DNA from 3 places in the Micromonospora sp. CPCC 205539 genome. Region 1 is predicted to be linked to each of the others. Evidence: riboswitches for the same ligand, from Rfam matches in the RefSeq annotation. Region 1 holds a riboswitch; each other region holds the start of a gene.

Region 1 (3,199 bases):
GGGGGAGTTCGTGCTCGCCTCGACGCTGGAGGTGATCTCGCTCGGTGACCAGCTCGCCGGCCGCCTGGAGGGCAAGTCGAGCCTGGGTCGGCTCGGCCTGCTCACCCACTCCACCGCCGGCTTCATCGACCCGGGCTTCTCCGGGCACGTGACGCTGGAGCTCTCCAACGTGGCGAACCTGCCGATCACCCTCTGGCCGGGTATGAAGATCGGGCAGCTCTGCATCTTCCGGCTCTCCTCGCCGGCCGAGCACCCGTACGGCTCGGTGGTCTACGGGTCGCGCTACCAGGGGCAGCGCGGGCCGACGCCGAGCCGCGCCTGGCAACACTGGCGCACCTGGCCGACCCGCTGATCCCGACGAACTGACGACGAGGGCCCGCCGCGACGAATCGCGACGGGCCCTCTGCTTGTCGTGGATCAGCCTGGACGGCCGTAGCTGTGGATCGGGCCGTCGTCGACCCTCTTCATCTTGACCGGTTGACCGGCCTGCGAGGCGTGCACCACCCAGCCGTCGCCGACGTACATGCCGACGTGGTGGATGTCGCTGTAGTAGAAGACCAGGTCACCGGGCCGAAGGTCGCCCTTGCTGACGTTCTTGGTCACCCGGCTCTGCTGGGCGGCGTTGTGCGGCAGGGACACGCCGGCCTTCTTCCAGGCGGCCAGCATGAGCCCCGAGCAGTCGTACGAGTTGGGGCCTTCGGCGCCCCACACGTAGGGCTTGCCGATCTGCGCGCACGCGAACTTGACCGCCACTCCGGCGGCGCCGCCGGGGTAGCTGGCCGGGCACGGCGCGGGGCGCAGCGGGCCGCCGCCGCCATTGCCGTAGACCTTGAGCCGCAGCTTCTGCAGCCGGTCGATCTCCTCGTTGATCTGCTTTTTCTTCGCCGCGAGCTGGGCCTCGGTCCGGGTCAGCTGGACCACCATCTCGTCCAGCGGGGCCTTCTGCTGGGCGAGCTGGTCGCGCAGGTCGGCGACCTCGCGTACGTCCTGCTGCTGATTGTGGGCGAACCGGTCGAGCATCTCGAGCTGCCCGACCACCTCGCTGGGCGAGCGGCTGCCGAGCACGGCGTTGACGGTGGAGACGTTCTCACCCTTGTAGGCGCGGACGGCCAGGGCGCTGACCTTGTCCATCGCAGCGTCGACCTGGCGCTCCAGCGGGGCGATCCGGGCGGCCAGGGCGTCGGCCTGCTTGCGCTTGACGGCCAGGTCGGTCCGGGTGGCGTTGTGCCGTTCGATGATCGGCTCGAGCTTGTTCCAGTCGGCGTCGATCTGGCGCTCGATCTCGGCGACGGACGGGTCTGCGTGGGCCGCCGTGGCGCTGCCGGTCAGAACGACGGCGACGCCGACCAGTGCGGCGAGGGCGGTGGTGAATCGGGACCAGCGTGGGCGCGGCACAGTCGTCGTCGGGCCGGCTGATGCCGACCACTCGGACGACGGCTGCGGGGCATGGTGGGCCACCGGGTTCCGTACTCCTTCTTCCTGACCGCCTACCGGGTTAGCTGACGGGTTCGGGCGGGAAGTGGGCGCCCTACCGCAGTGGATGCGGATTCACCCCGAGGGACCTGGGTCCCCGGTTCGCTCGAAAGCGACTCGGCGGTGTCGGTCCGTTACCGCCCGGGGTGGGCGGACCTGCTACCGGGCCGACAAATGACCAGAGTAGAGACGCCCGTTACCGCTTCGCAACCCGTGCCGCCGTGACACTCCGTACCGATTGCGCGGGGTCACCGTCCGTACGCGAAGGTTTTCTTCTCAAGACTTCGATAAATGGAAAGGTATTGACGCGGACTCCCGGACGGCGCGATGGTGACCTCACCTGCACTCGCCGAATATAGGGGGTTCGATGCAAGGTCCAGACCTGACGGCCGGCCGGCGCGCACTGCTCGCCGCCGCCGTGGTCGCCGCCGCGACCGCGGTACCGCTCTCCGCCGGCCCGGCCGCCGCCGCACCCACCGCCGACCGTCAGCAGCAGTACGTCGCGGCGGCAGCGGAGTACGGCGTGCCGACGGACGTGCTGCTCGGCGTCTCCTACCTGGAGTCGCGCTGGGACAGCAACGACGGCACACCGAGCACCGGTGCCGGCTACGGCCCGATGCACCTGACCGACGCCCGGCACGTGACCGCCCTGCCCGGGACCGGACACCACGACGCCGGCACCGAAGACCCGCGGGGCGACGACTCCCGCTCGGCGGTGGCGCTCGCACCCCGGCCGGCCGAGGATCCCGCACCGCCTGCCGCCGCGTTGCAGACCGTGGACGCGGCCGCCGCCCTGACCGGCGCCGCCCCCGAGTCGCTACGCACCGACGCCGACGTCAACATCCGGGGCGGGGCGGCGCTGCTGGCCTCGTACCAGAGGGAGTTGGGCGCACCGGTCGGCGCCGGCACCGACCCAGCCACCTGGTACGGCGCGGTGGCCCGCTACGCCGGCGCGGACAGCGCCGACGCCGCGGCGGCCTTCGCCGACGAGGTCTTCACCACCATCGGGGCCGGCGAGTCGCGGGTGACCGACGACGGTCAGCGGATCACGCTGCCGCCCCGGGCCGTCCAGCCGGAGCGTTCCTGGCTGGATCGGCTGGGGCTGCGCCGGCTCGCCCGACCGGACGGGCTGGAATGCCCCACCACCATCTCCTGCGAGTGGATCCCGGCGCCCTACGCGGCGTTCGGCGACGGGGACTACGGCAACCACGACCTCTCCGACCGGCCCTCCCGGCAGAAGATCGAGTACATCGTCATCCACGACACCGAGGGCAGCTACGCGACGACCTTGAAACTCGTCCAGGACCCCACCTACGTGAGCTGGCACTACACGCTGCGCTCGGTGGACGGGCACATTGCCCAGCACGTGAAGACGAAGGACGTCGCCTGGCACGCCGGCAACTGGTTCGTCAACTCCAAAGCGGTCGGGCTGGAGCACGAGGGCTTCGCCGCGCAGGGCACCTGGTACACGGAGGCGATGTACCGGACCTCGGCGAAGCTGGTGCGACACCTGGCGCTGCGGTTGGGCGTCCCGCTGGACCGTCAGCACATCATCGGTCACGACAACGTGCCCGGCACCATCGCCGCGAACGTCCGCGGGATGCACTGGGACACCGGCCCGTACTGGGACTGGACGCACTACTTCGAGCTGCTGCACGCGCCCCGGCTGGACACCGGCACCCCGGCCACCGGGCTGGTCCGGATCGACCCGGACTTCGCCACCAAC
Region 2 (3,199 bases), on a different contig from region 1:
GGCGTTGGGCCGACGCAAGCGGCACCAGTTCACGCTCACCACCAACTACCGCAACTCGGCGGAGATCTTCGCGGTGGCCGCGGCGGAGATCCGCCGGCTCTACCCGGACCTGTCGCTGCCGAGCGCCGTACGCTCCACCGGCGTCGACCCGGTCGAGCTGGTGGTGCCTGCCAGGGGCCTGGAGGCCGCGATCACCGAGGCCGCGGCCAGTCTGCTGGCCGAGGTGGAGGGCACGGTCGGGGTGATCACGCCGGTCCCCCGCCGCGACGAGGTCGCCGGTTGGCTCGGCGCGCTCGGCGCGCCGCGGCTGCAGGTGGTGACCAGCCTCGAGGCCAAGGGCATGGAGTACGACGGCGTGGTGCTGGTCGCCCCGAGCGAGATCCGGGCGGACCCCGGCGCCGGGGTGCGCACCCTCTATGTCGCGCTCTCCCGGGCCACCCAGCGGCTCACCACCATCGACCCGACGGGCTGACCCTGGGCAGTGAGCCTGTGCGGCACCCGCCGGCCGGACAGTTGCATACATTGCGATGTGAACATATATTTGACCGGGTCCCAGCCGACAGCGGAGGGTGGTCTCGTGGGCGCAGGTCATGACCACCACCACGGGTCGGTCGCCAACGCCGCGCACCAGCACCGGGGTCGGCTCTGGGCAGCATTCGGCCTGCTCGCCGCCCTGATGGTGGTCGAGGCGGTGGCCGCCTTCCACACCGGCTCACTGGCCCTGCTCTCCGACGCCGGGCACATGTTCACCGACGTCCTCGGCATCGCCATGGCGCTCGCCGCCATCACCGCCACCCGGCGGGCCACCGGCGACCCGCAACGCACCTTCGGGCTCTACCGGCTCGAGGTGCTCGCCGCGCTCGCCAACGCCGTCCTGCTCTCCGGCGTGGCGGTCTACGTGGTGGTCGAGGCGATCAGCCGGTTCGGCGACCCGCCCGAGGTGCTGGCCGGCCCGATGCTCGCGGTGGCCGTACTGGGCCTGCTCGCCAACCTGGTCGCCTTCGCCCTGCTCCGCGCGGGGGCCCGGGAGAGCATCAACCTCCGGGGCGCCTACCTGGAGGTGCTCGGCGACCTGCTCGGCTCGCTCGGCGTGATCGGCGCGGCGCTGCTCATCGAGGTCACCGACTGGTGGTGGGCCGACCCGCTGGTCGCGGTCGCCATCGGCGTCTTCATCCTGCCGCGCACCTGGCGGCTGGGCCGGGCCGCGGTCCGCATCCTGGTGCAGGCCGCCCCGGAACACCTCCAGGTGACCGCCGTGCACGACCGGCTGGCCGCGGTGCCCGGCGTGGTCGAGGTGCACGACCTGCACGTCTGGACGCTCACCTCCGGCATGGAGGTGGCCTCCGCACACCTGACCATGGCACCCGGCGCGGAAGTCGGCGCGGTGCTCACCGCGGCCCGCACCGCCCTGCACGACGATTTCCGGATCGAGCACGCGACGTTGCAGATCGAGCCCGGTGCCGCCCCCGGGGCGTGCGGCTCGATCGAGTGGTAGCCCTACTCGGCCCCCTTTTGGTCATCACGTCAACACCGTCCGTCACATTGGCTGCACGGGCCCCATCGGCACCGGTAGGCTCGGTTCCGGCCTCCACCCGGCGGCGCCCTCCCGGCGCCGGTGGTGGTCGCCGCCTAATCGCCCTAGCGGGCGAACCGGGGAACCATGTTCCTGGGGTGCATCCGCGTCAGCGGTAGGGATCTTCCGTCCCGAACCCGTCAGCTAACCCGGTCGGCGGCTGACGGAAGGACATGCGCAGTGGCACCAGCACGACCACCTGCCGCTCGATTGGCGGCCCTGATCGTCGCGATGTTCGCCCTCGGCGTCGCGCTCCCGGCCGGCACCGCCTCGGCCGCTCCCCCGACCAGCCTGCGGGTCGCCGCGGCACCCGACGACGACGTCGAGGGCGGCACCCCGGCGCTGCGAGCCCAGCTCGAGGCGGCCAGCAAGGGCTACCTGGACGCGAAGCGAGCCCTGGACAACTCCATCCAGCGGCAGCAGCAGCTCGCCGTCCAGCTCAAGACCACCGAGACCGAGCTGACCGAACGCGGTCGCAAGGTCGGCGAAATCGCCGGAGTCGCCTACCGTACGGGCCGGCTCGGCACGATCTCCGCGCTGCTCAACAGCAACACCCCGGAAGGCTTCATGGACCGGGCCGCCGCGCTGGAATCGGTCGCCGCCAACGAGGACCGGGTGCTGCGCGACCTGCTCGACACCAAGGACACGGCCGACCGCACCCGGGTCGCCCTGGACGGCGAGATCCGCGAGCAGCGCAAGCAGGTCACGGTGATGGCCAAGCGCAAGGAGCAGGCCGAACGGGCCCTGACGGTGGCCACCACCAAGCCGCAGGTCACCGCCGACACCAGCTCCAACCGGGGCACCTCGGCCGCCAACGCCACGGCCGCGCCGCGCAACTCCGACGGCTCGTGGCCATCGGAGTCGTGCAGCGTCAACGACCCCACTCCGGCCACCGGCTGTATCACCCCCCGCACCCTGCACGCGCTCAACCAGGCCAAGGCCGCAGGCTTCACCCGGTACGTCTCCTGCCACCGCAACGGCGGCTCAGGTGAGCACCCGAAGGGCCGGGCGTGCGACTTCGCCGCGCAGAAGTCCGGCTTCGGCGGCAACGCCACCGGTGGCGACAAGACGTACGGCAACAACCTGGCCGCCTACTTCATCCGCAACGCCGACCGGCTCGCCGTGCTCTACGTGATCTGGTACCGGCAGATCTGGCTGCCCAGCAGCGGGTGGAAGTCGTACAGCGGGGCGGGCAGCGACCCGTCCAGCGCCCACACCAACCACGTGCACCTGTCGGTGTACTGACCCCGTCCGGCCGGTGCCCCCGCGTGTCGGGGACACCGGCCGGGTACGTCAGCGGGCGTACCCCGATTGTCGCCAGCGGTCGGACGACTCGACCGGCCCCGGCGGGCAGGCTCGCGGTATGCCTCGGATCCCATCCACCGCCCGCAAGGCCCTGCTCACCCTGCACCTGATCACGTCGCTGGGCTGGCTCGGCGCCGACCTGGTGCTGCTCACGCTGGGCATCGCGGCGCAGCGGGGCGCCGACCCGGCCGTCGTCTATCCGGTCGCCGCGCTGATCGGGACGGTGCTGTTCGCGCCGCTGAGCGTGCTGGTCTGGCTGATCGGTGTGGCCAGTTCGCTGCTCACTCCGTGGGGGCTGCTGCGCTACCGCTGGGTGCTGGC
Region 3 (3,199 bases), on a different contig from region 1:
GCACGGCCGTCCGGGTGGTCACCGTGCCCTGCCCACCGACACCACCGGGCACCGAGGGCACCCCGGGCGCCGGAGCCGGGCCGTGCGGCACGATCACCGTCCGGGTGGACGACGGGCCGGCGGCCGGCCAGCAGGTCGACACGCCGGTGCCGGACGGCCCCGGCGCCCCGCGAATCGAAGCCGGCGACGACGTCATCCTGGTCGAGCTGACCGATCCGACCGATCCCACCGCCAGCACCTGGCACATCGCCGAGCATCAGCGCGGTACGCCGCTGGTGTGGCTGGCGGTGGTCTTCGCGGCCGCGATCGTCGCGTTCGGCCGCTGGCGGGGCCTGGCCGCGCTGGGCGGTCTGGCCGCCAGCTTCGCCATCCTGCTCACCTTCGTGCTGCCGGGTATCGCCGCCGGTCGGTCGCCCCTGCTGGTGGCGGTGGTCGGGGCCGCCCTGATCATGTTCGTGGTGCTGTACCTGACGCACGGCGTCACCGCGCAGACCTCGGTCGCGGTGCTCGGCACCCTGGGCAGCCTCGTGCTGACGGGCGTCCTCGGCACCGTCGCCACCGCGGCCACCCACCTCACCGGCTTCGGCAGCGAGGACGCCACCACGCTGTCGATGTTCCAGGCCAACGTCGACCTGCACGGCCTACTTCTCGCCGGGATCATCATCGGCTCGCTCGGTGTGCTCGACGACGTGACAGTCACCCAGGCGGCCACCGTCACCGAGCTGGCGAACGCCAACCCCGGGCTGACCCGGCTCCAGCTCTACCGGGCAGCCACCCGGGTCGGCCGGGCGCACATCGCCTCCACGGTCAACACCATCGTGCTGGCGTACGCCGGCGCCTCGCTGCCGCTACTGCTCCTGCTCACCGCCGATTCGCGGCCGGTCGCGCAGATCCTGACCAGCGAGTTCCTCGCGCAGGAGATCGTCCGCAGCATCGTGGCCACGCTCGGCCTGATCGCTGCCGTCCCGCTGACCACCGGGCTGGCCGCGGTGGTGGCCGCTGCCGGCCGGCCCGGCGACACGCCGACGGTCGAGGCCCCCGCCGGGCCGTCCCGGGCGGAGGCACTGGCCGCACTGAGTTCACCGCGCGCGGGTCGGTCCGACCCGGCCCGGTCCACACCCCCCGCCACCGCCATCGACGCGTGGCCAGACCCGGACAGGAGCACGGAGACGGCATGGTGACACTCCTCAGTGTGACGAGGTGGGGCATTCGCCCTGAGAACCGCGTCACTGGTCACGCAGCGCCATGGCGAAATGACGCTTTTAGTCGGCATCTGGACGTAGCTCAGGCGAAGGACTCTCGGGTAACCTCACTGCCGGTCACCGCCGAAGGCGCGAAGCGGCGCCTGCGGTGCCACCGCCCAATCGCCGCACGGCGAGCCGGGGACCCAGGCACGTGGGGTGAATCCGCGTCAGCGGTAGGGGCCACTTCCGCCCCGAACCCGTCAGCTAACCCGGTCGGCGGTCGACGGAAGGGAACACTGTGACGGCACCCCTACGCCGCTGGTCGACACCCGTGGTGGCCGTGATCGCCGCATTGACCGTGCTCGTCGGCCCCCTCCCGGCGCACGCCGCCCCGGCGACTCCGACGCCGTCCGGGCACGAGGAGGACGGCGAGCCCCAACTGCTCACCGACGTCATCGAGAAGACCAACCGCGAATACTCGGCGGCCAAGTCCAAGCTCGACAAGTCCAAGCGCAGGCAGGTGGAGCTGGGCCAGGAGGTGGCGCGCGCCAACGCCGACCTGGCCGCGTTGGCCCCACAGGTCGGGCAGATCGCCGCCCAGTCGTACCGGACGGGCCGGATCGGCGCCCTCGCGATGCTGCTGGAGAGCGACGCCCCTGACTCGTTCGTCCAGCGCGCCGCGGTGCTCGACGAGATGAACATGGTCAACGAGAAGAAGCTCTCCGAGGTCAACACCGTCAAGCAGCGCGCCGAGCAGGCCAAGCTGGCCCTCGACACGGAGGTCCGCGAGCAGCAGAAGCAGGCCGCCGTGATGGCCAAGCAGAAGTACGAAGCGGACAAGGCGCTCTCGCTGGTCGGCGGCAAGGGCTTCACCGGCGGTCTGGTGTCGGCCACCTCGCCGGTCGCCAAGATCGGCCCGGGCCGCACCGCCGACGGGGACTGGAAGTCCGAGTCGTGCAGCGAGAAGGACCCGACCACCTCCGGCTGCGTCACTCCCCGCACGCTGCACGCGTACAAGGAGGTCAAACGGGCCGGCTTCAACCGGTTCGTCGGCTGCTACCGCTCCGGCGGGCCGTGGGAGCACCCGAAGGGCCGCGCCTGCGACTGGTCGCTGCAGAAGAGCGGCTTCGCCCCGTGGCACAACGACGACACCCGGATGTACGGCAACAACGTCGCCGCGTTCCTCATCCGCAACGCCGATCGACTCGGCATCTACTACGTGATCTGGAACCGACAGATCTGGTTCCCGGCGACCGGCTGGAAGTCGTACAGCGGACCGTCGAACCACACCGACCACGTACACATGTCGCTGCTCTGACCCGCACGCTCCGTCGAGGGCCGTCCCGCTTCGCGCGGGGCGGCCCTCGCCGCGTCAGGCGGCGGCGTGCGCGGCCGGGTCGGTGGAACCGGTCAGTACGTCGAGCGGAGCGGCACCGGCCGGTACGGCGGTCACCGGGCGCACCACGCCAGCGGCGAGCCGGTACGACACCCCCACCACGGCACAGCGCCCCTGCGCCACCTCGGCGGCCAGCACGGGCGACTGACCGAGCAGCGTCTCGACGGTCTGCGCGATGTGGACGTCGACGATGCCGTCGATGTCGTCCACCCCCTCGGCGGCGGCCCGCCGCAGGCTGGGCAGTACGGCGTCGACCACCGCACGGAGATGCCCGGGGGGCATGGTGCCGGTGGCGTCGGACTCCCGGGCAGCCTGCACGGCGCCGCACGAATCGTGGCCGAGCACCACCACCAGCGGGGTGCCGAGCACGGTCACCGCGTACTCGACGCTGCCCAGCACCTCGGGGCCGGCGGTGTGCCCGGCCGTGCGGACCACGAACAGGTCACCCAGACCGCGGTCGAAGATGATCTCGGCAGCCAGTCGGGAGTCGGAGCAGCCGACGATCACCGCGAACGGGTGCTGTCCGTCGGCCACCGCTGCCCGGTGCCCGGCGTCCTGGTTGGGGTGGTGCGGGGCGCCGCTGACGAAGCGCTGGTTGCCGGCGGCCAGCTCGGCGTAC

What was found. Region 1 has a riboswitch for cyclic di-AMP ahead of V6V47_RS05350 (C40 family peptidase). Riboswitches for the same ligand answer to the same signal wherever they lie in the genome.
Region 2: it holds a riboswitch for cyclic di-AMP, as region 1 does, so the genes downstream of both, V6V47_RS30045 (coiled-coil domain-containing protein) here and V6V47_RS05350 (C40 family peptidase) in region 1, are expected to answer to the same signal.
Region 3: it holds a riboswitch for cyclic di-AMP, as region 1 does, so the genes downstream of both, V6V47_RS13175 (coiled-coil domain-containing protein) here and V6V47_RS05350 (C40 family peptidase) in region 1, are expected to answer to the same signal.

What each region holds. Positions count from the first base shown of each region.
Region 1 covers NZ_JBAKHW010000004.1:211,190-214,388, forward strand. Annotated here, with positions in the region: gene dcd (dCTP deaminase) at 1-352, shown strand, start outside; gene V6V47_RS05350 (C40 family peptidase) at 418-1,458, opposite strand; cyclic di-AMP (ydaO/yuaA leader) riboswitch at 1,471-1,606, opposite strand; gene V6V47_RS05355 (N-acetylmuramoyl-L-alanine amidase) at 1,841-3,199, shown strand, end outside.
Region 2 covers NZ_JBAKHW010000057.1:955-4,153, reverse strand. Annotated here, with positions in the region: gene V6V47_RS30055 (HelD family protein) at 1-472, shown strand, start outside; gene V6V47_RS30050 (cation diffusion facilitator family transporter) at 578-1,495, shown strand; cyclic di-AMP (ydaO/yuaA leader) riboswitch at 1,617-1,748, shown strand; gene V6V47_RS30045 (coiled-coil domain-containing protein) at 1,754-2,818, shown strand; gene V6V47_RS30040 (hypothetical protein) at 2,937-3,199, shown strand, end outside.
Region 3 covers NZ_JBAKHW010000012.1:109,058-112,256, forward strand. Annotated here, with positions in the region: gene V6V47_RS13170 (YibE/F family protein) at 1-1,181, shown strand, start outside; cyclic di-AMP (ydaO/yuaA leader) riboswitch at 1,348-1,478, shown strand; gene V6V47_RS13175 (coiled-coil domain-containing protein) at 1,483-2,502, shown strand; gene V6V47_RS13180 (carbonic anhydrase) at 2,557-3,199, opposite strand, start outside.